DNA from 3 places in the Actinomadura decatromicini genome. Region 1 is predicted to be linked to each of the others. Evidence: riboswitches for the same ligand, from Rfam matches in the RefSeq annotation. Region 1 holds a riboswitch; each other region holds the start of a gene.
What was found. A riboswitch is a leader RNA that binds a small molecule or an ion and turns the genes downstream of it on or off. The one in region 1 is predicted to bind cyclic di-AMP.

Region 2: linked by a shared signal. The riboswitch ahead of FXF68_RS23870 (NlpC/P60 family protein) and the one ahead of FXF68_RS12050 (C40 family peptidase) in region 1 are both predicted to bind cyclic di-AMP.
Region 3: linked by a shared signal. The riboswitch ahead of FXF68_RS24435 (C40 family peptidase) and the one ahead of FXF68_RS12050 (C40 family peptidase) in region 1 are both predicted to bind cyclic di-AMP.

What each region holds. Positions count from the first base shown of each region.
Region 1 is NZ_VSRQ01000002.1:921,706-929,275, reverse strand. It holds gene FXF68_RS43810 (RDD family protein) at 1-151, opposite strand, end outside; gene FXF68_RS44435 (RDD family protein) at 158-982, opposite strand; gene FXF68_RS12055 (amino-acid N-acetyltransferase) at 987-1,508, opposite strand; cyclic di-AMP (ydaO/yuaA leader) riboswitch at 1,711-1,909, shown strand; gene FXF68_RS12050 (C40 family peptidase) at 1,965-2,972, shown strand; gene FXF68_RS12045 (transcriptional regulator) at 3,281-3,511, opposite strand; gene FXF68_RS12040 (LacI family DNA-binding transcriptional regulator) at 4,004-5,026, shown strand; gene lysX (bifunctional lysylphosphatidylglycerol synthetase/lysine--tRNA ligase LysX) at 5,306-6,796, opposite strand; gene FXF68_RS12030 (type III pantothenate kinase) at 6,878-7,570, opposite strand, start outside.
Region 2 is NZ_VSRQ01000005.1:246,176-253,745, reverse strand. It holds gene FXF68_RS23890 (endonuclease/exonuclease/phosphatase family protein) at 1-578, opposite strand, end outside; gene katG (catalase/peroxidase HPI) at 955-3,177, opposite strand; gene FXF68_RS23880 (Fur family transcriptional regulator) at 3,224-3,646, opposite strand; gene FXF68_RS23875 (DUF6962 family protein) at 3,726-4,391, shown strand; cyclic di-AMP (ydaO/yuaA leader) riboswitch at 4,667-4,809, shown strand; gene FXF68_RS23870 (NlpC/P60 family protein) at 4,816-5,538, shown strand; gene FXF68_RS23865 (hypothetical protein) at 5,712-7,118, shown strand; gene FXF68_RS23860 (glycoside hydrolase family 19 protein) at 7,228-7,570, opposite strand, start outside.
Region 3 is NZ_VSRQ01000005.1:366,390-373,959, reverse strand. It holds gene FXF68_RS24455 (MFS transporter) at 1-1,133, shown strand, start outside; gene FXF68_RS24450 (DUF4396 domain-containing protein) at 1,174-1,698, shown strand; gene FXF68_RS24445 (BlaI/MecI/CopY family transcriptional regulator) at 1,757-2,137, shown strand; gene FXF68_RS24440 (M56 family metallopeptidase) at 2,142-3,116, shown strand; cyclic di-AMP (ydaO/yuaA leader) riboswitch at 3,207-3,357, shown strand; gene FXF68_RS24435 (C40 family peptidase) at 3,364-4,407, shown strand; gene FXF68_RS24430 (SDR family NAD(P)-dependent oxidoreductase) at 4,404-5,276, opposite strand; gene FXF68_RS24425 (PadR family transcriptional regulator) at 5,399-6,019, shown strand; gene FXF68_RS24420 (amidase) at 6,036-7,466, opposite strand; gene FXF68_RS24415 (MFS transporter) at 7,463-7,570, opposite strand, start outside.

The DNA of each region.
Region 1 (7,570 bases):
TGCATCCCGCCACCACGGGTGGGGCGACGATGTCCACGGTGTGCCCGGACACCAGTTCGCGGACGACGATGATGACGGGCAGGCCGACGACGAGCGTGTCGATGATGCGCGCCAGGAGGCGCTGCCCCGGTTCGGCGAGGGGTGCCTCCATGGGGCCCTATTCCGTGTACTCGTCGTATTCGTCGTATCCGGCCCGCTCGTCGATGACGAGGGTGCCGGCGAAGCGGTCATGGAGGGCCTGGTGCAGGGGCTGGTCCCAGATCGCCCACAGGTAGGCCATCAGCGCACCCGCCCAGACCAGCAGCATCCCGTAGGCGGCGTAGTCCCACACCATCACCGCTACGACGAGGAAGAAGAAGACACCGAGCTGGTAGCCCACATGCACGATCCCAGCGCGCCAGACGGCCTGGGTGGTGGTGAGTGGCTGTCCCCCAGGGGACTGGACGATCCCGAGCCCCATCACACGCTTCCCCAGCGTCCGCCCTGACATGGACAACTGGACGGCCTCATAGAGGAACGGCAGCACCGACAGGACACAGAAGAGGGTGAAGATGATGGGCCAGTTCCATATCCCCCCGTCGTCCTCCGTCTTGCTGCCTGGCTTGTCCAGCCCGAGCACACCGATCGTGATGGGGAGGACGAGGGCGAACCCGAAGACCGCCACGAGAGCGTTGTCGATGATCCGGGCGCCCGCGCGCCGCAGGATCGGAGCGAGCGCCAGGTCGTCCCCGTAGGAGCCGCCCCCGTACTGGTCGTGGGACGCACCGTACGACTCGTCGTACGGAGGCTGCTGTCCCCAACCCTGTTGCTGGGGCTGTTGCCATTGCTGCTGGGTCTGAGGAGGTTGTTGCCATTGCTGCTGGGGTTGCCGCTGTTGCTGAGGCTGTTGCCCTTGAGGACCTTGGTACGGAGGCGGGGGGCCATAGGACCCCTGCCCCTGCGGCGGCTGGTACGGCCCGCCACGGTCGCGGGAATCGCTCATCGGGTCAATCCTCCAGGCGAAGCAACATCCGGGTGTTGCCCAACGTATTGGGCTTGACCCGATCAAGGTCCAAGAACTCCGCAACGCCTTCGTCGTAGGAACGGAGAAGCTCCTCGTACACCTCTGGCGACACCGGGGTCCCCAGGAGTTTCTCGAAACCGTGCCGGGCGAAGAAGTCCACCTCGAAGGTAAGACAGAACAGCCTCCGCACGCCCAGTTCCCGTGCCGTCTCCAGAAGACGGGTGACGATTCGGTGGCCGATGCCGCGTCCGCCATAGGCCCCGTCGACGGCGACCGAGCGGACCTCGGCGAGGTCCTCCCACATGACGTGCAGGGCCCCGCAGCCGACCACCCGTCCCGGCGCGCCGCCCTGGACGTCCTCCGCCACCCAGAACTCCTGGACGTCCTCGTACAGCTTCACGGTGGACTTCTTCAGCATGCGTCGTCCCGAGCCGGCATACAGATCGACCAGCCTGCGTATCTCCTGGACATCGGCGGTACGGGCACGCCGGATCACGACCTCCACAATCAGGCGAGATTATCGAATGCGGGCACTTCACCGGCCTCCTGACCTGCGCTCCGCAGGCTCCCGGTGCGCGCCCACCCGGCTCGCACACGCCGGACTCCGTCGCGAAACGGCGGCGCGACCTGCGATTTCACGGGTTCTGGTTGGCATCCGAAGCGTGTTCCGTTAGTGTCCATCGCTGATGTCGGCCGTTCGCTGGACGAAGGCCGAACCGCCGAGTCCCCGGGCCGCAACCAGCGCCCCGAGGAGCCGGGGACCCACTTCCGGAGTGTTCGGGGGAGCACCCTCGGCCCGTGAGGGGTGAATCCGCAGCCGCGTGGTCCGATCCGCGCGTGCCCGCGGACGGGCTGCTCCGGCCCTAACCCGTCAGCTAACTCGGTAGGCGGACGAGGAGAGGAGATCTCAGTGGAGCCGTCGCGCCCTGCTTCCTTTCAACGATCTGCGCGTTCCCGCTCCGTGACGCCTTCCGGCGCCGCGCCGCCGTCCCGCCGCGCGGGCCGGTTCCGCGGCCGGGCGGCCGTGCTGGCCGGCGCGCTGGTGGCCCTCTCGGCGGCGCCGCACGCGATCAGCCCGCACACGATCGCCGTCGCCCACGCCGACCCCGAGCCGTCCACGAAGGAGCTCCGGGCCAAGGCGCTCAAGCTCGCCGACGACCTGGAGCGGCTCACCGAGCAGTACAACGGGCTCAAGGTGAAGCTGGCCCAGTCGCAGCGCGCCGCCAAGGTCGCCACGGAGAACGCGGAGCGGCAGGAGAAGTCGCTCCAGGGCATCCGGGAGAAGGTCGGCGCGCTGGCCGCGACCAGCTACATGCAGGGCGGTTCCGACCCCGCCGTTTCGTTCGTCGCCTCCCAGGACCCGCAGGCCGTCCTCGACCAGGCCGCCACCCTGAACTACTTCGCCAAGCAGGACAGCACGAAAGTGCTGGGTCTGATGCAGGCGATGCAGGCCGCCCAGCGCGCGCGCAAGGCCGCCGAGGCGCGCGCCCAGCAGGTGAAGCAACTGCGCACGGAACTCGACTCGCAGCGCAAGAAGGTCACCGACACCTACGAGAAGGTGCGCGGGAAGCTCGTCGACCGGGATCCGTCCCAGCTCGCCAGCCTCCCCGTCATCGGCACGGGGAAGGCCGCTCAGGCGCTGCGCTACGCGATGGGCAAGATAGGCCGCCCGTACGTGTGGGGCGCCGCGGGTCCGACGTCCTTCGACTGCTCCGGTTTGACGATGTGGGCCTACAAGCAGGTCGGCATCAACCTGCCGCACTACACGGGCAGCCAGTGGAACGCGGGCACCCATGTGTCACGCAGTGAACTGCAACCGGGCGACCTCGTCTTCTTCTACTCCGACCTCCACCACATGGGGATCTACGTCGGGGGAGGCAAGATGCTGCACGCGCCGCACACCGGCGACGTCGTGAAAATAGCCTCGATGTCCGGACGCCCCTTCGCCGGCGGCGTCCGAGTGGCCTGATTCGTCTCGGGCTCTGAGGACCACACGTCACGAGTGCGTTTCCGCATGGGCCAATGGATGTGCGTCCAAAGCATGCTTGAAGGGTTCGGCTTGCCTGTGGGGGAAGGCATGCCCGTATGAGCGCGATGGGCACGCCTGTGAACTCCGCGGGCGGGCTTTTGAACACCGTCCGCGGCGACGCCTCCTGCAGGGACCTACCTGTCAGGACGTCGACGCCGCCGCTGCGGGGTCGGACGGAATTCGTCTGGGCTCGCCGCCTTGCTTCCTGCCGACGCCCGCCGTCCCCAGGCGGGCGTCCTGGGCCGCCGCTAGATGAGCTGCCTCCGGGCCGCCCACACAACGGCCTCGATAGGGGTGTTGACCTCCAGGCGGTCGCAGATCGTCCGCAACCGGCGCCGCAAGGTCCGTGCGCTCAATTCCAGCTTGCGTGCCGCCACATCGGCGGTGACACCGCTGGCGATCTGGGCGAGCAGCCGGATCTCCTCCTCGCTCAGCCCGAAATCGTCGGTGCCACGACGTGCGAGTGTGGCCTGTTCCACTCCGTCCTCCCTCGTCCGTGGTGATGACCGCGGGGATGCAGCCGTCCGCTGCACAGGCACGGGTTGGTTCTCGATCTCTGTACGCGCGTTGGGTTGCCGGGTCCGGAGCCCTCCGGACTCAGATCATCGGGTTCCTTTGCTGTCTGGCGCGCTTGGCCGGAGGTGGCCGCATGGCCGATTGCGGGCTCGTTCGGGGGAACTCCGGGTGACGATTCACTCGTTGGTCGTCTGAGGGAGACGGGATGAGATCGCCAGCCATCCGCACCCGTCCTTTCTCGTCGGACTCGCCTGATCTCGCCGCGGACGAAGATCATGAATCGTTTCAAGCTACGCTTCGGCTCGGAACGCTAGGCGGCCGGATCCGGCCCGTCAAGCGCTGGTTCAGTGCACTGTGTGCGCGAATCGTCACTATGCGTGGTCGAGTATTCGTCCGCACGCTGTGCAAAACTCCACTACCTGGGAAAACACGCCCTGGACGGGACGAGGAGCGAGTTGCCGCAGACCAGTATTCGTGAAGTCGCGAGGCGAGCTGGGGTCTCAGTTGGGACCGTTTCGAATGTCCTAAACCGGCCAGACCTCGTGGCCGAAGCTACCCGTGACCGTGTTCGGGCCGCGATCGAGGAGCTCGGATTCGTGCGGAACGAGTCCGCCCGCCGGCTCCGGCGGCGCCCCGAAAACACCGCGGGCGAGTTCGGCGACCAGCCGCGCCGCGCGTTCGGCGTCGTCGTCGAGGACCTCACCAACCCGTACGCGAGCGACGTCGCCCGGGGGGCCGAGGCCGCGCTGAACGCGGCGGGCCACGACGCCCTGTGGCTGTCGAGCGACCACTCCGCCGCCAAGGAACGGCGCTCGGTGACGCTGCTGGAGGAGCAGAACGCGGCGGGGGTGCTGATCATCCCCGTCGGGCTCAGCGCCCGCGACATCTCCCGGCTGCGCGCGGCCGGGATGACCGTGGTGCTGATCGACCGCGACGCCGCCGAGGTCTGCTCGGCCCAGGTCGACCACGTCGCGGGCGGTGAGATCGCGGCCGCGCACCTGCTCGGCATCGGCCGCGAGCGGATCGCGTTCGTGACCGGCGTGCCGGAGCCGCAGCCCTGCGTCGAACGCCGCGACGGCGCCGCCCGGACGATCGTCGAGGCCGGCTTCGGCAAGCCCGCGACCCTGGTGCAGGACGCGCTCAGCCCCACCGAGGGCCAGGCCGCCGCGCACGAGGTCCTGGCGATGTCGCCGCGTCCGGACGGCGTGTTCTGCGCCAACGACCTGCTCGCCATCGGGCTGATCAACGAGCTGATCAGGGTCGGCGCGCGGGTGCCGGAGGACATCGCGGTCATCGGCTACGACGACATCGAGCTGGCGGCGAGCGCCGCCGTCCCGCTCACCACGATCCGCCAGCCCCGGCGCGAGCTCGGCTGGGAGGCCGCCGAACTCGCCCTGGCCGAACTGGGAGAAGGGAAGTCTCACCAACACCGGCAGGTGGTTCTCAGACCCGATCTCGTCATCCGCGAAAGCGCCTGACCCTCCGGCACGGCCCCCGCCCCGCACCCGCGCGGCTCAGCTCCCCTTTCACGCTCCCCACGGCGCTCTGGACGCCGTTTCAACCCGCCGACGCACTTTCCCACCCCGGCCGTCGCCGTAGCGGCTCCTGCGCCCGTTGTGGGCGGCGCAGGAGCCTCCGCGTCGTGGCCGGGGCAGCTCGGATCGGCCGTGTTGCGGACATGCCAGAGCCCGCGGGCCGCGGTCTCCTACCGCGCGCTTCGTGGGCCGTTTACCGCGCGCTTCGTGGGCCGTCCGGCGCTATTCGGGCTTGACCAGCGGGAACAGGATCGTGTCGCGAATCCCCTTGCCGGTGAAGGCCATGATCATCCGGTCGATTCCGGCGCCCATCCCGCCCGTAGGCGGCATCGCGTACTCCAGGGCACGCAGGAAGTCCTCGTCCAGTTGCATGGCCTCGGGGTCGCCGCCCGCGGCGAGCAGTGACTGCTCGGTGAGCCGGCGGCGCTGCTCGATCGGGTCGACGAGTTCCGAGTAGGCGGTGCCGAGTTCCGTCCCGAAGCCGATGAGGTCCCATTTCTCGGTGAGAAGGGGCTCTTCACGGTGCTGACGGGTCAGCGGCGACGTCTCGACCGGGTAATCCATGACGAAAGTGGGCTGGACGAGGGTGTGCTCCACCAGTTCCTCGAAGAGTTCCTGGACGAGCTTGCCCTGGCCCCACTTCGGGTCCCAGGAGATGTCGCGGGCGTCGGCGAGCTTACGAACGTCCTCGATCGGCGTGTGCGGGGTCACCTCTTCGCCGAGGGCCTCCGACACGGCCCCGTACAGAGTGATCCGGGGCCACTGCGCAAGGCCGAGGTCGATCTCGACACCGTCATGGACGACCACGGTCGTACCGAGAGCGGCCACGACCGCGTTCTGGTACATCCGCTGGGTGAGGTCGGCCATGTCGTTGTAGTCGAGATACGTCCCGTAGGCCTCCAGCATGGTGAACTCGGGGTTGTGCGTGGAGTCCGCGCCCTCGTTCCTGAAGTTGCGGTTGATTTCGAAGACCTTCTCGATGCCGCCGACGACGAGCCGCTTCAAATACAGCTCGATCGCGATGCGAAGGTAGAGGTCCATGTCGTACGCGTTGATGTGCGTCTGAAAAGGACGCGCCGCCGCGCCGCCGTGGATCGGCTGCAGCATCGGCGTCTCGACCTCTAGGTAACCCTCGTCGTGCCAGAAGTCCCGCACGGCGCGCACGGTCGCGCTACGCAACCGCGCCATTTTCCGGGCTTCGTCGTTCACGATGAGGTCGACGTAGCGCTGCCGGACCCTCGCCTCGGGGTCGGTCAGCCCGGCGTGCTTCTCCGGCAGCGGACGCAGGCACTTGGACGTGATCGCGAACCGGTCGGCCATGATGGACAGCTCGCCGCGGCGGGACGTGATGACCTCGCCTTCGACGCCGACGTGGTCGCCGAGGTCGACCTCCCGCTTCCAGAATTCGAGCTGCTCCTGCCCCACCTTGGCCAGGGAGAGCATGATCTGGATGTCGCCGGTGCCGTCCCGGACCGTGGCGAAGCACAGCTTGCCCGTGTTGCGGATCAGCATGACGCGGCCGGTGACGCCGACCTTCTCGCCCGTCTCGGAGCCCGGCTCCAGGTCCGGGTGTTTCGCGCGGACGTCGGCGATCGTCGCCGTCCGCGGGAAGGTCACCGGGTAGGGGTCGATCCCGCTCGCACGGAGCCGGTCGAGCTTCTCCCGGCGCACGCGCATCTGCTCCGGGAGCTCGTCGAAGGTCTCGTCACTCACGCCCCAAAGGCTATCCAGCCCGCCGAGCGCGCCGCGAACCCGTTGACTGCGGCGTAGCGGGCCTTAGAGCGAGGCGTGGGATCAGGGCGTGTTGCGCTCGTAGATCAGACGGAGGCCGATGAGGGTCAGCCAGGGCTCGAACTCGTCGATGCTGCGCGACTCTTCCAGGACGAGCGGGGCGAGGCCGCCGGTGGCGATCACCGTGACCTCGGCGGGGTCCGACGCCAGTTCCTCGGACATGCGCTCGACGATGCCGTCGACCTGCCCCGCGAACCCGAAAATTATCCCGGACTGCAACGCCTCGACCGTGTTCTTCGCGATCACACTCCGCGGCCGTACGAGCTCGATCTTGTGAAGCTGGGCGCCGCGCGACGACAGCGCGTCGATCGATATCTCGATTCCGGGCGCGATCGCACCGCCCACGTACTCGCCCCTGGCGGAAACGGCATCGAACGTGGTCGCCGTACCGAAGTCGACCACGATCGCTGGGCCGCCGTGGGTGTGGACGGCGGCGAGCGCGTTGACGATGCGGTCGGCACCGACTTCTTTGGGGTTGTCCATGCGGACGGGCACCCCGGTCTTCACCCCTGGTTCCACGATGACCGCGGAGACGTCGCCGTAGTAGCGGCGGCACATCTCGCGCATCTCATGCAGGACGGACGGGACGGTCGAGCACAGCGCGATGCCGCTGATGTCGGTGTCGGCCAGCAGCGGACTCTGCTGGACGAGCCCCTGCAGGACCACGGCGATCTCGTCGGCGGTGCGCCGCGGATC
Region 2 (7,570 bases), on a different contig from region 1:
TCGGCGAGGGCCCGCGCGGTGACGGCCTCGGCCGCCCGCCGGTAGAGGGCGTAGGCCGCGACGCGGGCGCGCTCCCCCTCGTCGCGCGGCTGGAACCGGGAGTGGTGCCCGCCCGGTGCCGGCGGGAACGACAGCAGCTTGCTCTTCAGGTGGACGGCGACGAGGTCGAGCTTCCGGCCGTCCGCCTCGGTGACGCGGACGGCGAGCGCGCCGCGCCCCATCCGGTCGGCCGTCCCGCCGTCGTCGCCCGCCTGGATCGGGGCCAGCGGACGCGGGAACGGGGCCCGGTCCGCGATCACCTCCAGCGGGAGCCGGGACAGGAACCCGACGCGGATCGGGTGCTTCTCATCGAAGATCGCGGACGTGGTGTGCGACCACTCCCCGTCGAGGCGGCCCGCCAGCTCGGCGAGCGCGTCCGGGTCCCCGACCTCCTCGACGGCCAGGACGTCCGCCCCGGACGTCCGGATCGTCGCGGCGAGGCCCGCGAGCTTGGCGTCGTAGGCGGCCTTGTCCTTCGGACCGAAATCGCCGCCCGGCTTGAAGAAGTTCTCGATGTTCCACGTTCCGACCACGGTCATGATCGCCCCCAGTGCCAGTGGTCCATCCACCTGATACCCGTCATATCCCCACGAACCCAAATGACCACGACATTTGGCCGAGTGAGGACGCAATCGTCCGCCGCCAGTTAGCTGTGACACATCGGCGGGCGGCGGCGCTGAGGGAGATACCGGCGGTGACTTCCCCAGCCGTCGCCGAGGGGTCACCCCGCACCTTGGGAGCGGTGCCGCGGGTGACCGGCCCCGCCCACCCGCGCGACCGTCCCCAGGCGAGAGGGCGGGGCCGCCCGGGGGGCCGGGGCCCCGGGGGACGGGGCGAGACCAGAAAAGCGAACGTCCAGGCCGCCCCTCGCGGGTCGGCCTGGACGTTGGCGTCATCTCAGGCGAGACGGCTGGATCAGCGCAGTTCGAAGCGGTCCAGGTTCATGACCTTGTCCCAGGCCGCGACGAAGTCGCGCACGAACTTCTCCTTCGCGTCGTCGCTGCCGTAGACCTCGGCGACGGCGCGCAGCTCCGAGTTCGAGCCGAAGAGGAGGTCGACGCGGCTGCCGGTCCAGCGGACCTGGCCGCTCGCGTCGCGTCCCTCGTACGTCCCGTCCTCGGCCGGGGACCAGGTGGTCCCCATGTCGAGCAGGTTGACGAAGAAGTCGTTCGTGAGCGTCCCCGGACGGTCGGTGAGGACGCCGAGCGACGACCCGCCGTGGTTCGCGCCGAGCGCGCGGAGGCCGCCGACCAGCACCGTCATCTCGGGCGCGCTCAGCGTGAGCAGGTTGGCCCGGTCGACGAGCAGGTTCTCGGCGGGCAGCCGCTCGCCCTTGCCCAGGTAGTTGCGGAACCCGTCCGAGCCCGGCTCCATGTGCGCGAACGACTCGACGTCGGTGCTCTCCTGCGAGGCGTCGGTGCGCCCCGGCGTGAACGGGACCTCGATGTCGTGGCCCGCCGCCCTCGCGGCCTGCTCGACCGCGGCGACCCCGCCGAGGACGATCAGGTCGGCGAGCGACACCCGCTTGCCGCCGGTCTGCGCCGCGTTGAACGACTCCTGGACGCCCTCCAGCGCGCGCAGGACGATCGCGAGCTCGTCCGGCTCGTGGATCTCCCAGCTGTTCTGCGGCTCCAGCCGGATCCGCGCGCCGTTCGCGCCGCCGCGCTTGTCGGTGCCGCGGAACGTCGCCGCCGCCGACCACGCCACCGACACGAGCTGCGCGATCGTCGGCCCGGACTCCAGGATCCGCCGCTTGAGGTCGGCGATGTCCGCGGCGTCGACCAGTTCGTGGTCGACCTCCGGGACGGGGTCCTGCCACACCAGCACCTCGGACGGGACCTCCGGGCCGAGGTAGCGGGCGATCGGCCCCATGTCGCGGTGGGTCAGCTTGAACCACGCGCGGGCGAAGGCGTCCGCGAACTGGTCCGGGTTCTCGTGGAACCGGCGCGAGATCGGCTCGTAGATCGGGTCGAAGCGCAGCGACAGGTCGGTCGTGAGCATCGTCGGGTGGGTGCGCTTGGACGGGTCGTGCGCGTCCGGCACGAGGTCGGCGCCGGCGCCGTCCTTCGGCCGCCACTGGTGCGCGCCCGCCGGGCTCTTGAACAGCTCCCACTCGAACCCGAACAGGATATCGAAGAAGCTGTTGTCCCAGGTGGTGGGGGTGTTCGTCCAGATGCCCTCAAGGCCGCTGGTGATCGCGTCGGCGCCCTTGCCGGTGCCGTAGCTGCTCTTCCAGCCGAGGCCCTGCTGTTCGAGCGGGGCGCCCTCCGGCTCGGGGCCGACGTGGTCGGCCGGGCCCGCGCCGTGCGTCTTGCCGAACGTGTGGCCGCCCGCGATGAGCGCGACGGTCTCCTCGTCGTTCATCGCCATCCGGCCGAACGTCTCGCGGATGTCGCGGGCCGCCGCGATCGGGTCCGGGTTGCCGTTCGGGCCCTCCGGGTTGACGTAGATCAGGCCCATCTGGACCGCGCCGAGCGGGCTCTCCAGGTTGCGGTCGCCGGTGTAGCGCTCGTCGCCGAGCCAGGTCGTCTCCGGGCCCCAGAACACGTCCTCGTCGGCCTCCCAGGCGTCCTCGCGCCCGCCGGCGAAGCCGAACGTCGTGAAGCCCATGGACTCCAGGGCGACGTTTCCGGCGAGGATGAGGAGGTCGGCCCAGGAGATCTTCTGGCCGTACTTCTGCTTGACCGGCCACAGCAGCCGGCGGGCCTTGTCGAGGCTCGCGTTGTCCGGCCAGCTGTTCAGGGGCGCGAAGCGCTGCTGCCCGGACCCGGCGCCGCCGCGCCCGTCGCTGACCCGGTAGGTGCCCGCGCTGTGCCACGCCATCCGGATGATGAACGGGCCGTAGTTGCCGAAGTCGGCGGGCCACCAGTCCTGCGAGGTGGTGAGCGCCTCCGCGATGTCGCGCTTCACGGCGGGCAGGTCCAGCGTCTGGAACGCCGCCCGGTAGTCGAAGTCCGCGCCGAGCGGGTTCGTCACGGCGGTGTTCTTCGCGAGGATCTTCAGGTTGAGCCGGTCCGGCCACCAGCCGCGGTTGCCGCCGCCCTGGGTCGGATGCGGGGCGCGCGTGTGCGCGACCGGGCAGCCGCCCTCGCCTGCCGCGTTCGTGTCGTAGGCGATTGTTTCCTTGTTCTCTGACATGTGTGGTTCCCTCCCAGGGCACTGCGGGGGTGGATGCAGGAACTCTCTAGGTTGCGGAGCAGGTGGGGCACAGGCCCCAGTAGATGACCTCGGCCTCGTCGATCGCGTAGCCGCTGTCGTCGGACGCGGTGAGGCACGGCGCCTCGCCGACGGCGCAGTCGGCGTCGGCGATGGCGCCGCAGGACCGGCAGACGACGTGGTGGTGGTTGTCCCCGACCCGCGACTCGTACCGGGCCACGTGGCCGGACGGCTGGATCCGCCGTACCAGCCCCGCCGCCGTCAGCGCGTGCAGCGAGTCGTAGACGGCCTGGTGGGACACCTTCGGCAGGTCGTGCCGGACGGCGCCGATGATCGAGTCCGTGTCCGCGTGCGGGTGGGCGTGGACCGCTCTCAGTACCGCCACCCGCGGACGGGTCACCCGCAGAGCCGCCCCGCGAAGGAGCCGCTCGTACTCCGAGATCGTGGTCACGCAGACAGGCTGGACCATTTTCTTGAATGAGTCAAGATTTCGCGCGAACTCGCCGTGGAACGCCGGGTACCGTGCAGGCATGCTTGCCGAACCGGCGCCGGCCCTCACCGATCTCGCGCTCGGCCTGGTCACCGTCGCGCTGGCGGCGCGGCTGGGGCGCACCGGCGCGCACCGGCACTGGCGCACGTCGTTCTGGTGGGCGGGTGCGGCGGCGCTCGCCGGGTTCGTCCACCACGGGTTCGTGAAGTACTCGGCCGCGCTGGACGGGCCGAGCTGGGCCGTGATCAGCGCGATGGTCGTCGTCGCGGTGTCCTACCTGCTGGCCGGGACGGTCGCCGAGGTGCTCGGCCCCCGCCACGGCCGGACGTTCTGGCTGCTGCGCTCGATCGGGATCGGCGCGTACGCCGTCCTCGCGGTCACCGGGCACGCGGGCGTCACCGCGCTGCTGGCCTGCGAGAGCCTGACGATGGTCTGCATCCTCGCGCTGTGGGGGCGGGCCGCCGTCCGGCGCCATCCGATGGCCGGGCCGATGATCGCCGCGCTGGCGGCGAGCGGCGCCGCGGCGGCGGCGAAGGCGATCGACCCGGACGTCACCGGCCGCGTCGGCCTGGACCCGACGTCGGTCTACCACCTCGCCCAGATCGCCGGGATGGCGCTGCTCTATCTCGCGGTCAGCGCGCCGCGTACGGAGGGGCGCGAGGCGCGCCGGGTGCCCGGCCTGCCGGACGTACCGTCCGCCCGCTGACGCCCGGCCCGGCCGGCGTCCCAGGCCGCGACCCAGTTGAACTGGGTCGATAAAGATTTTGTCGTAGTTTGCCTTCTTTTGAGGCTTTGCGTTAGCTTGTCGCTCTCAAGGCGCCCTCCAGGCGCTCTTGGCCCTCGTGTCCCACCGGACACGCGAGCCCCATCCGGCACGGCCCCCGAGGCGGGCCGGTCGCATCGGGCCACAACTCAAACGCCGCTCTTTCGCACGCGGGACACCGGGTCCCGCGTAGGGGCCCCATCGCGCCCCGGTGGATCGCAGCGGCATCGCCGAGTCCGCCTTCGCGCGGAGCCGGGGACCCACATCCTCGCACTGGGGTGAGTCGGCCTGTCCGCAGGCCGTAGGGCGACTTCCACGTCCGAACCCGTCAGCTAACCCGGCAGGCGAATTGGAAGAAGGAGCCCCCTTGAACGGCAAGCACGGCAAGAACCGTAACCCCCTGCACAAATTCCGTGACACTCTGAACACGACGCCCCGCATCATGGGCGCGGTCGTCGGTCTCGCCGCCTTCGGCGTGATCGCGGGAACCGCGCAGGCTGGGGTGTTCGACTCCGAGTCCGCGCAGTCGGCCGCCGCGGTGGCGACCGTCCCCGGCGGCAAGGCGGACGGCGGCGAGCCGGGCCGCACGTCCTCCCACCGCGGGAAGGCGGACCGGAAGAAGTCCGATTCCACGACGTCCGAGAGCAGGGCGTCCGAAAGCAGGACCACCGACTCGAAGTCCAAGCGGGACAGGGTCATCGAGCTGGCGAAGTCGTGGCGCCCCGGCACCGACGAGCGCGTCCGCTACAGCCAGACCAACAGCTACCAGGGCTACCGCACCGACTGTTCGGGATACGTCGCCATGACGCTCGGGCTCGCGAAGCCCGGCCCGAACACCGTCGGCCTGACGTCGTCGCGCTACACCGAGCGCATCACGATGTCCGAGCTGAAGAAGGGCGACCTCGTGATGGACGCCCAGGGCACCAACACCACCCGGCACGTCGTCATCTTCGAGAAGTGGGCGAACGACGACCACACGTCCTACTGGGCGTACGAGCAGCGCGGCCGGTACGGCACCGACTACCGGACGCGCGACTACGGCCTGAACGCGGGCAGCGAGTACAAGGCGTACCGTCCGAAGAACCTCTGACGCGACCGCGCCCCTATGACGAGGGCCCGGCCCGGGACGACCCCCGGCCGGGCCCTTTCCATGGCGCCTTTCCATGCCCCGCCCACCCCGAGTCGGCCAAGGGACGGGCAAGTTCCGGCCGGACGCCAGCGGTCGCCTTGCACCCCGGCACGGCCCTCCTAGAGTCCGCTGACATGGGGAGATGCTGGAAGATCACCGCCGTGGTCGCGGGCACGGCCGCCGTGGCGGCCGGGGCCGCCTGGCCCGCGGCGGCCACCGGGACGGCCACCGGGAGGACGCCGTCCGAGCCCGCCCGGAACGGCTGGAGGCTGGTCGATCAGGAGGGCTTCGACCGCCCGCTGCGCGTCGACGGGGCGCCGTGGCGCCTCGACCCGCAGGGTCCGCGCAGCCCGTGGAACGTGGACGCGTTCGACGACGACGGCGAAGCCTGGAAGAAGATCAGCGGGCCGCTGTTCGCGCGGGAGCTCGCGACGCTGAACGTGTTCCGCAAGCGCGTCGCGTTCGGCCGGAACGGGTGGCTGACCGCCGAGGTCGCCGCCGTCGACAAGGACCGCGACGGCCGTCCCGACTCGCGTCCCGGGCTGTCGACGAAGACCCTGCCGGACGGCCGCAAGGTCGGGCGGATCTCGGAGCCGAGCTGGGACGCGGGCGTCCTCATCCGCCCCACCCGCCCGCTCCCCCGCCACTACCGCGTGGAGATGACGCTGCGCGGCATCGACTTCGGCGGGAAACGGAACGGCACGTTCGACTACGACGGCCGCCACAACGGCTATACGAAGGAGCCGTGCAAGACCCGCTATCCCTGGACGTTCCAAGGCGCGCTGCCCGGCAAGAAGCGCTGCGACTACCCGGACGTGACGCGCGAGAACGGCTTCTACTACCTGACGGTCCTCGACTACGCGACCCCCGCGCCGCACGGCAACCCGGGCATCCACTTCCGCCGCAAGGTGATCATGGACGGCTACTACAGCGACGACGCGCGCTGGAAGAACGCCGGCACCTGCGACCCGAAGACCGGCCGGATCTACCGCACCTTCGACGGGACCTTCAACGGCGTGAACGCGCTGTTCCCGCGCGGCGACCTGTTCCGCGAGACGGCGAACAACAACGTCAGCAACGAGTACTACATCAAGACCAGGTGCGGAAACGTCTCGATGGACAAGCCGTACGGGCCCGGCGACCGGTTCGAGGGACATCTCACCAGCGCCGAGATCCGGCCGGAACTGCTGCCGAAGGCCGCCTACCGGTTCGCCGTGGAACGGGACCGCACCGGGTACACGCTCGAAATGAGCGGGCCGTTCCGGCACATCGGGCAGGCGACGCTGCGCGTCCACCACGACTTCGTGGAGAACGGGCGTCCGATCTGGCATTACAACCAGACGCCCGAGGAGTACGACGGGCGGTTCGACCGGCGGCTCGTCCACAAGGGGCCCGCCGGGACGTACACCACCGAGCACGCATGGCCGAAGGGCTCGGCCTATCCGGACTCGTTCATCATCGGCGACCCGCACCTGAACTACTACGAGGGCGAGGCATACGTCGACGACATCCGCCTCTACGTCCCCGCGAACGGCCGCTGACCTTTCCGGGAACTGACCTTTCCGGGAAAGCGAAAGACCCGCGCACGGGGGTGGCCGTGCGCGGGTCGTTCTCGGCGAAGCGTCCGGATGGCGCGTCCGCGACGTCCGGTCAGCAGGTCAGGTTGCCGCCGGGCTGGACGCCGAGGAGTTCGGTGAACCTCTTGTAGGCGTTCACCCTGCTCTGCACCTGGGACGGGTTTCCGCCGTTGCATTCCAGGCTGCCGTTGATGCTGCGGATCGTCTCACCGAATCCGCGCTGGTTGACCATCGCGTTGTGCGGGGTCATGGTGCCGGGGCCGTTCTGGGTCATCCAGTACCACAGCGCGGTCTTCCACGACACGGCCGCGTCCCGTTCGACCAGCCACGGGTTGTGCAGCAAGTCGATTCCGAGCGCGTCGCCCGCGGCCTTGTAGTTGAAGTTCCAGCTGAGCTGGATGGGCCCGCGGCCGTAG
Region 3 (7,570 bases), on a different contig from region 1:
TCGCCGGGCTGCTGATCTTCACCGCGGCGTCGCTGGTGACGGGGCTCGCGGGCGCGGGCGGACTGCTGCTCGCCGGACGGATCGCCCAGGGGCTCGGCGCGGCGCTGCTGTCCCCGTCCGCGCTGTCGTTCGTGGTGAGCCTGTTCGACGGCGAGGAGCGGAACAAGGCGCTCGGCGTCTGGTCGGCGCTCGGGGGCGGCGGCGCGGCCCTCGGCGTCCTGCTGGGCGGGGCGCTCACCGCCGGACCCGGCTGGCCGTGGGTGTTCTACGTCAACGTGCCGATCGGCCTCGCCGTCGCCGCCGCGCTCGCCCGGATGCTGCCCCGGCGGGACGTGCCCCGGGCGCGCGGCGGGCTCGACCTCCTCGGCGCGCTGCTGGTCACGGCCTCGTCCGGCAGTCTGATCTACGCCTTCATCCGCGCCGGGGACCACGGCTGGCTGACGGCCGCGACCGGGCTGCTCGTCGTGCTCGCGGCGGTCGGTTACGCGGCCTTCGTGATCCGGCAGCGGACCGCCGCGTCCCCGATGATGGACGTCGCGCTGCTCGTCCGGCGGACGGTCGCCACCGGCACGTTCCTGATCCTCGTCGCCACCGCCCTGATGATCGCGGTGTTTTTCCTCGGCACGTTCTACTTCCAGCACGCGCGCGGCTACGGCGCCCTGCGCACCGGCCTGCTGTTCCTGCCGGTCGCGGCGGCGACGATGCTCGGCGCCGACCTCACCGGCCGCGCCATCGCCCGGACGGGCGCGCGCCCGCTCGCCGTCGTCGGGCCGCTCGTCGCCGCCGCCGGGATGGCGCTCCCCGCCCTGTCGATGCACCCGGCGACCGTCGTGGCCGGGACGGCGATCGCGGGCGCCGGGACCGGCGCGATGTTCGTCGTCGCGTCCGCGACCGCGCTGGGTCGGGTCGCCCCGCACGAGTCCGGCATCGCGTCCGGCATCGTCAGCACGTTCCACGAGTTCGGCGCGTCCATCGGGGCCGCCGTCATCTCCAGCGTCGCCGCCGCCAGCCTCGTCGGCGACACGCTCGACGGCTTCACGGACGGGTTCGTCCTCGCCGCGATCGTCGCCGCCGTCACAGCGGCCGCCGCGGCCGCACTGACCCCCGGACGTCCGACCTCCTACAACGTGTAGGGCATACTTCCCGAGTCGGACAAGCGGCTGGAGAGTATGGATGACCACGCACAACGGGCACGAGTCGCACCAGAGCGGCACGCACGGGCACGACCACCACGCGCACGACGATCACGGGCATGCCGGGGCGGTCTCCTGGACGATGGCCGCGCAGGCGACGTTGCACTGCCTCACCGGATGCGCGATCGGCGAGGTGCTCGGCATGGTCATCGGGACGGCGTTCGGCTGGTCGAACGCGGCCACGATCGTCCTCGCCGTGATCCTCGCGTTCGTGTTCGGCTACGCGCTGACCATGCGCGGAGTGCTGAAGGCCGGGCTTTCGTTGCGGGCGGCGTTCAAGGTCGCGCTGGCCGCCGACACGGTGTCGATCGCGATCATGGAGGTGCTGGACAACGCGACCATGGTGCTGATCCCCGGCGCCATGCACGCGGGGCTGGCGGACGCGACGTTCTGGGGCGCGCTTGCCATCGCGTTCGTCGTCGCGTTCGTCCTCACGACCCCGGTGAACCGCTGGATGATCGGCAAGGGGAAGGGGCACGCGGTCGTCCACCAGTACCACCACTGACGGCTTCCAAGGCGGCGCCGGGTTCTCCGGCACAATGTGGGGAACGGAGGTGTCTCGCATGGCAGGACTGGGTGGATCGCTTGAGCGCTCCATCATGGACGTGCTGTGGGAGGCGCCCGGCCCGCTGCGGGTCCGCGAACTGCTGGCGGAACTGAACGAGAACGCCGACAGGACGCTCGCGTACAACACCGTCCAGACCGTGGCCGAGCGGCTGGCCCAGAAGGGGCTGCTGCGGCGCACGCGGGACGGGCTGGCCTTCCGCTATTCGCCGACCCGCGCCCGGGAGGAGTACGCGGTCGAGTTGATGCTCGACGCGCTCACCGAGTCCGCCGACCACGGGAGCATCCTCACCCGGTTCGCCGAGAGCGTCCCGCCGGAGGACGCGCGCCACCTGCTGGACGCCCTGCGCCGCCGCGCCTCCGGCGCCGAAGGGGAATGACGGCGTGGTCTACCTCGTCCTCGGGCTGATCGCCACCGCCGTGCTGCTCGGCTGCGCGGCGGGGCCGGTGCTCGACCGGCTGGGACGGCCCGCCGCGCATCCGGGGACCGCCGTCGCCTGCTGGGTCGGGGCCGTGACCGGCACCTTCATCGCCTGCGCCGGGGTCGTCGCGGCGGCGCTGCTGTCGCCGCCCGCGCCCGGCCACGGCCTGCTGGAATGGCTGCGCGACTGCCTGCCGCACCACGGCGGGAAGGCGATCGCCACGGCGGCGGGCGCGACCCTGGTCCTGCTCGCGGCGTGCGGGTTCCGGGTCGCGCGCGGCCTGCCCCGGCTGCGGCGCGCGGTGCGGCACCGGCGGCGGCACCGCGAGATGCTCCGGCTCGTCGCGCGGGAGGACGAGCGGCACGGCGACGTCCTCGTCCTCGACCATCCGGTCCCGGTGGCCTACTCGCTGCCCGACCGGCGGCGCGCGATCGTGGTCAGCACCGGGACGCGGGACGCCCTCACGCCGGAGGAGTTCGACGCGGTCCTCGTCCACGAGCGGGCCCACCTGCGGCAGCGGCACCACGCGCTGCTGCTCATGCTCGACCTGGCGCACGCCGTCCTGCCCTGGCCGCCCACCATCCGGCGGGCGAAGCGGACCCTTCCGCTGCTGCTGGAGATGGCCGCCGACGACGCGGCGGCACGGGCCTGCGGAGGACGGACGCTCGTCGGCGCGCTGCGGCGGCTCGCGGCGGCGCCCGGGGTGGCGTCCGGGGTGGCGTCCGGGGTGGCCGGGGCGCTCGGCGCCGCGAGCCCGGACGCCGGGGCGCTGGCGGAGCGGGTGCTGCGGCTGGAGAGCGCGGGGACGGGCGGGCCGCGCCGGGCCGGGCGGGCGGCCGCGTCCGCCTTCGCCGCGTCCGCCTTCGCCGCGCTCGCCGTCGCCGCCCCGCTGGCCGTCGCCGCCGCGACGATCACCGAGCTGACCCACCTCTGCTGAATTGTCGGATCTGCCGCTTGGGTGGCGAGATGAGGTCGTTATCTCCTACGCTGCGTCGGAGGCCGTCGCGGCGCGTCCCCGCCGGGGACGGTGGCGGCCGTGCCGAATCTCGCGGGCCCCGCGCGGCCCGCGGAACCGGGGAACCGTTTCTCCACCTGGGGTGAATCCGCTCCCGTGAGCGGTAGGGCGACTCCGGCCCGAACCCGGCAGCTCACCCGGTAGGCGGTACAGGAGAGGACACCACCGCATGCAGCGTCGCGCTGCCGATTCCGGAACGTCTGCCCGCCGAAGGATCGCCGCGGGCACGGCGTGGACGGCGTCCATCGCCCTCGCCGTGAGCCTCGCGGCTCCCCCGGCGGCGGTCGCCGAGCCGAAGCCGACCCGCAAGGAGCTGACCGCCCAGCAGAAGAAGCTCGCCGACGACGCGGAAAAGCTCAGCGAGCAGTACAACGGGCTGCGGGTCCGGCTCCAGCAGGCGCAGCGCGCCGCCAGGGTCGCCGAGGGCAACGCGGCGCGGCAGAAGAAGGCGCTGGACGAGGCGCGGGCGCGGATCGTCCAGCTCGCCGCCGACAGCTACAAGAACGGTCCGGCGGACCCGGCGGTCGCGTTCGCCTCGTCCGGCGACCCGCAGGCCGTGCTGGACCAGTCGGCCACCCTCAACTACTTCGCCCGCCAGGACGGCGCCCGCATCGCCCAGCTCCTCCAGATGATGCAGGCGGCGGAGCGCGCCCGGAAGTCGGCCGAGGCGCGGGCCAAGCAGGTCCGCGAACTCACCGAGGAAGCGAGGAAGAAGCGCAAGGACCTGCAGGCCAGGCTGAAGAAGGTCGAAGCGAAACTGGGGGTGGGGCCGGGGGCGCGCACGGGCGCGGGTCCGGCCGTGAACGTCGCTCCCGGCGGTGCTTCGGCGAAGGCCATGGCCGCGGTCGCGGCGGCGCTGAGCCAGCGCGGCGTCCCGTACTCGTGGGGCGGGGGCAGCGCGTCCGGGCCGACCTACGGCACCGCGCAGGGCGCCAACATCAAGGGCTTCGACTGCTCCGGGCTGACGCTCTACGCCTACGCCCAGGTCGGCATCAGCCTCCCCCACTACACCGGTGCCCAGTTCACCGCCGGAACCCGCGTCTCGCAGAGCCAGCTCAAGCCCGGCGACCTGGTGTTCTTCTACAGCGACCTGCACCACATGGGCCTCTACATCGGCAACGGGGACATGGTGCACGCGCCGCAGACCGGCGACGTCGTGAAGATCGCCCCGATCGCCGGCCGGCCGTTCGCGGGCGGCGTCCGGGTGGCCTAACTCGGTCGCTCGCCCTTCACCGGGGTGACCTTGTGCAGGCCGAGGGCCCGGGACAGCAGCCGGTCGCGCGTCCGCAACGGGAGGCGGGCGAGCAGGCCGAGCAGCCGCGTGTCCGGTCCGACGGTGTAGCGGGGCCTCGGCCTGCCCGCGGTCAGCGCGCGGACGACGGCCGCCGCGACGACCGACGGCGGCGCCGCCTTCGCCCGCGCCATCGAGGCGTTGACCGCGTCGAGCTGCCCCCGGTACATCGCGACCCGCTCGGGCGGCAGCCCGGCGGCCGTCGCCTCGGTGGCGGCGGCGGCCTTGGCGAAGATCGCGGTGTCCGTGAGCCCTGGTTCGACCACGACGACGCGGACGCCCCAGTGCGCCAGCTCCAGGCGCAGGGCGTCCGACATCGAGGCGAGCGCCGCCTTGCTCGCCGAGACCGGGCCGAAGAACGGGCCCGCCACCCGCGCGGTGGCGGCGGTCAGGTTGACGACCCGTCCCCGGCCGGACCTCAGCATCGGCAGGAACGCCCGCGTCACGGCGGCAGGGCCGAACACGTTGACCTCGAACTGGCGCCGCAGCTCGTCCGCCGGGACGAGCTCGAACGGCCCCTGCACGATGATCCCCGCGTTGTTGACCACGGCGTGGAGGTCGTCGCCCACGCTGATCCGCACCTGGCGGACGGCCTCCTCGATGCTCTCGGGGTCGGTGACGTCCAGCGGGAGGACCCGCACCCCGGGGATCTCGGAGAGCCGCCCGACGTTGCTCCGCACTCCGGCTAAGACCTGGAAGCCCTCCTCGGCCAGCGCCCGCGCGGTGGCGTGGCCGATCCCGCCGTTGGCCCCGGTCAGCAGGACCGCCCGCGACGCACCCGTTCCCGACATGTGATCACCTCAGCTGATTGGACGAACATGTTCGTTTGTACATGTCATCGTTTACCTGTGTGTTCCGATGTGTCAAGATGTGCGCAGGGCAGGGAATCGGATCTCGTCGCTGGAGTGTGCGGATGTCGCTGCGCCATGGCCTCCTCGGGTTGCTGGCCGAAGGCCCGGCGAGCGGATACGACCTGGCGCGCCGCTTCTCCGAGGCCCTCGGCCTGGTGTGGCCCGCCCGGCATCCGCAGATCTACATGGAGCTGTCCCGGCTGGAGACCGCGGGCCTCATCGAGGTCGACAGCCACGGCCCGCGCGGACGCAAGGCGTACCGGCTCACGGACGCGGGCCTAGCCGAGGTGCGTCGCTGGCTGTCCGAGGTGGAGGTCGACCACACCTTCCGGATGGAGACGCTGTTCCGCTCCTACTTCTTCTGGCTCATGGAGCCGGACGACCTCAAGGCGCACCTGGCCCGCGAGGAGCGGTTCTACGACGAGATGGCCCAACGGCTGCGGGGCTACGCCGAGAGCAAGGACCGCGGCGAATGGGGCACCGGCCGCCAGGCGCGCGCGATGCGGATCGCGCTGGAGGCGGGCGTCCGCGTCAACCAGGCGCTGGTCGACTGGGCCCGCTGGGCGCAGGAGACCGACCCCATGACCGCCGACGACTTCGGCACCGCCCAGCCCGACGAAGCCCAGCCCGACGAAGCCCGGCCCAACGAAGCCCAGCCCGGCGGAACCGGGTCGACCGGTTGAGCGAGGCGCGCGCCCCTCAGCCCGCGAATACCGCGGGCCGTTGCCGCGCCCAGGGGCGGGCGCGCTCGATCTGGGCCGCCAGGCGGATGAGGACGTCCTCGCGCCCGTAGGCGGCGGCCAGGTGGACTCCCACCGGCAGGCCGTCGGCGCTGAACCCGAACGGGACGGACGCGGCGGGCTGCCCCACCATGTTGAACTGCGGCGTGAAGCAGAGGATCCGGATCGACCTGCGCAGCCCCTCCTCGCCGTCGAAGTAGCCGAGCGGGGTCGCGGGCGTCGGCAGGACGGGCGAGAGCAGCACGTCGAACCCGCCGTCCGCCCACCAGGAGGCCATCCGGCGGCGGAAGCGGTCCCGCCAGTCCTGGTTGGCGATGTGCCGGGCCGCGCCGATCTCCGTGCCGCGCTCCCGCCACCACCAGGCCATCTCCTCGGCGTCGCCGCGTTCGAGCGGACGTCCCGCGAGCGCCTCCAGGTCCTCGAACATCGCCGTGACGGTGGGGCTGAGCAGTTGCAGCCACCGGTCAAGGAACTCGGGGTCGGTCATCGCCTCGGGGTGCGACACCTCAACCCGGTGGCCGAGCCCGGAGAGGAATTCGGCCGCCTCGCGGACGACCGCGTTGACGTCGGCGTCCACGGGGAAGCCGTTGACGTCCGGGACGTCCATCAGCCCGATGCGCAGCGGCTCCGGGTCGGTGGAGGTAAGCGCGAGGTAGCTGTCCGGACGGTGCGGCGCGACCATCGAGTCGCCGGTGCGGTAACCGGCGGCGAAATCCAGCGCGGCGGCGGTGTCGCGCACCGACCGCGACACGAACCCGAGGGTGGTGTGGCCCTCCATGTTGTCGCCGCCCGGCGCCGGGCTGATCCGTCCGCGGCTCGGCTTCAGGCCGAAGAGCCCGCAGTTCGACGCGGGCATGCGGATGGACCCGCCGCCGTCGCTGGCCTGCGCGATCGGGACGAGCCCCGCCGCGACCGCCGCCGCCGACCCGCCGGACGAGCCGCCGGTCGACCGGCCGGTGTCCCACGGGTTGCGTGCCGGGCCGTAGGCGACCGGCTCGGTGGTGTTGACCAGGCCGAACTCGGGGACGTTCGTGCGTCCGAGGATCGCGAACCCGGCCCGCCTGACCGACTTGGTCAGCTCCGCGTCCTCGGTGGCGCGGTGGCCGAGGTCGCGGAGCAGCCGGTTGCCGGAGTGCGACGGCTCCCCCGCCATCTCGCACCCGAGGTCCTTCAGGAGGGTCGGGACGCCGTGGAACGGGCCGTCCGGGAGGCCGTCCGCGACCTCCTGGCGCGCCTTGTCGAAACGGCGGTGGATGACGGCGTTGATGCGTCCGTCCACGGCCTCGATCCGGGCGATCGCGGCCTCGGTCAGCTCGGCCGCCGTGACCTCCCCGGCACTGACCAGCGCGGCCTGGCCGATCGCGTCCATGCCTGCGAGTTCTTCGCTCATGCCCATGACGTGGTGCCTTCCTTCTCGGGTGGATGCGGAGTGGCGGGGGCGGCGCGCGACAGATGGAGTTGCGCGAGGAGCAGCAGGGCGGCGGCGACGAGCGA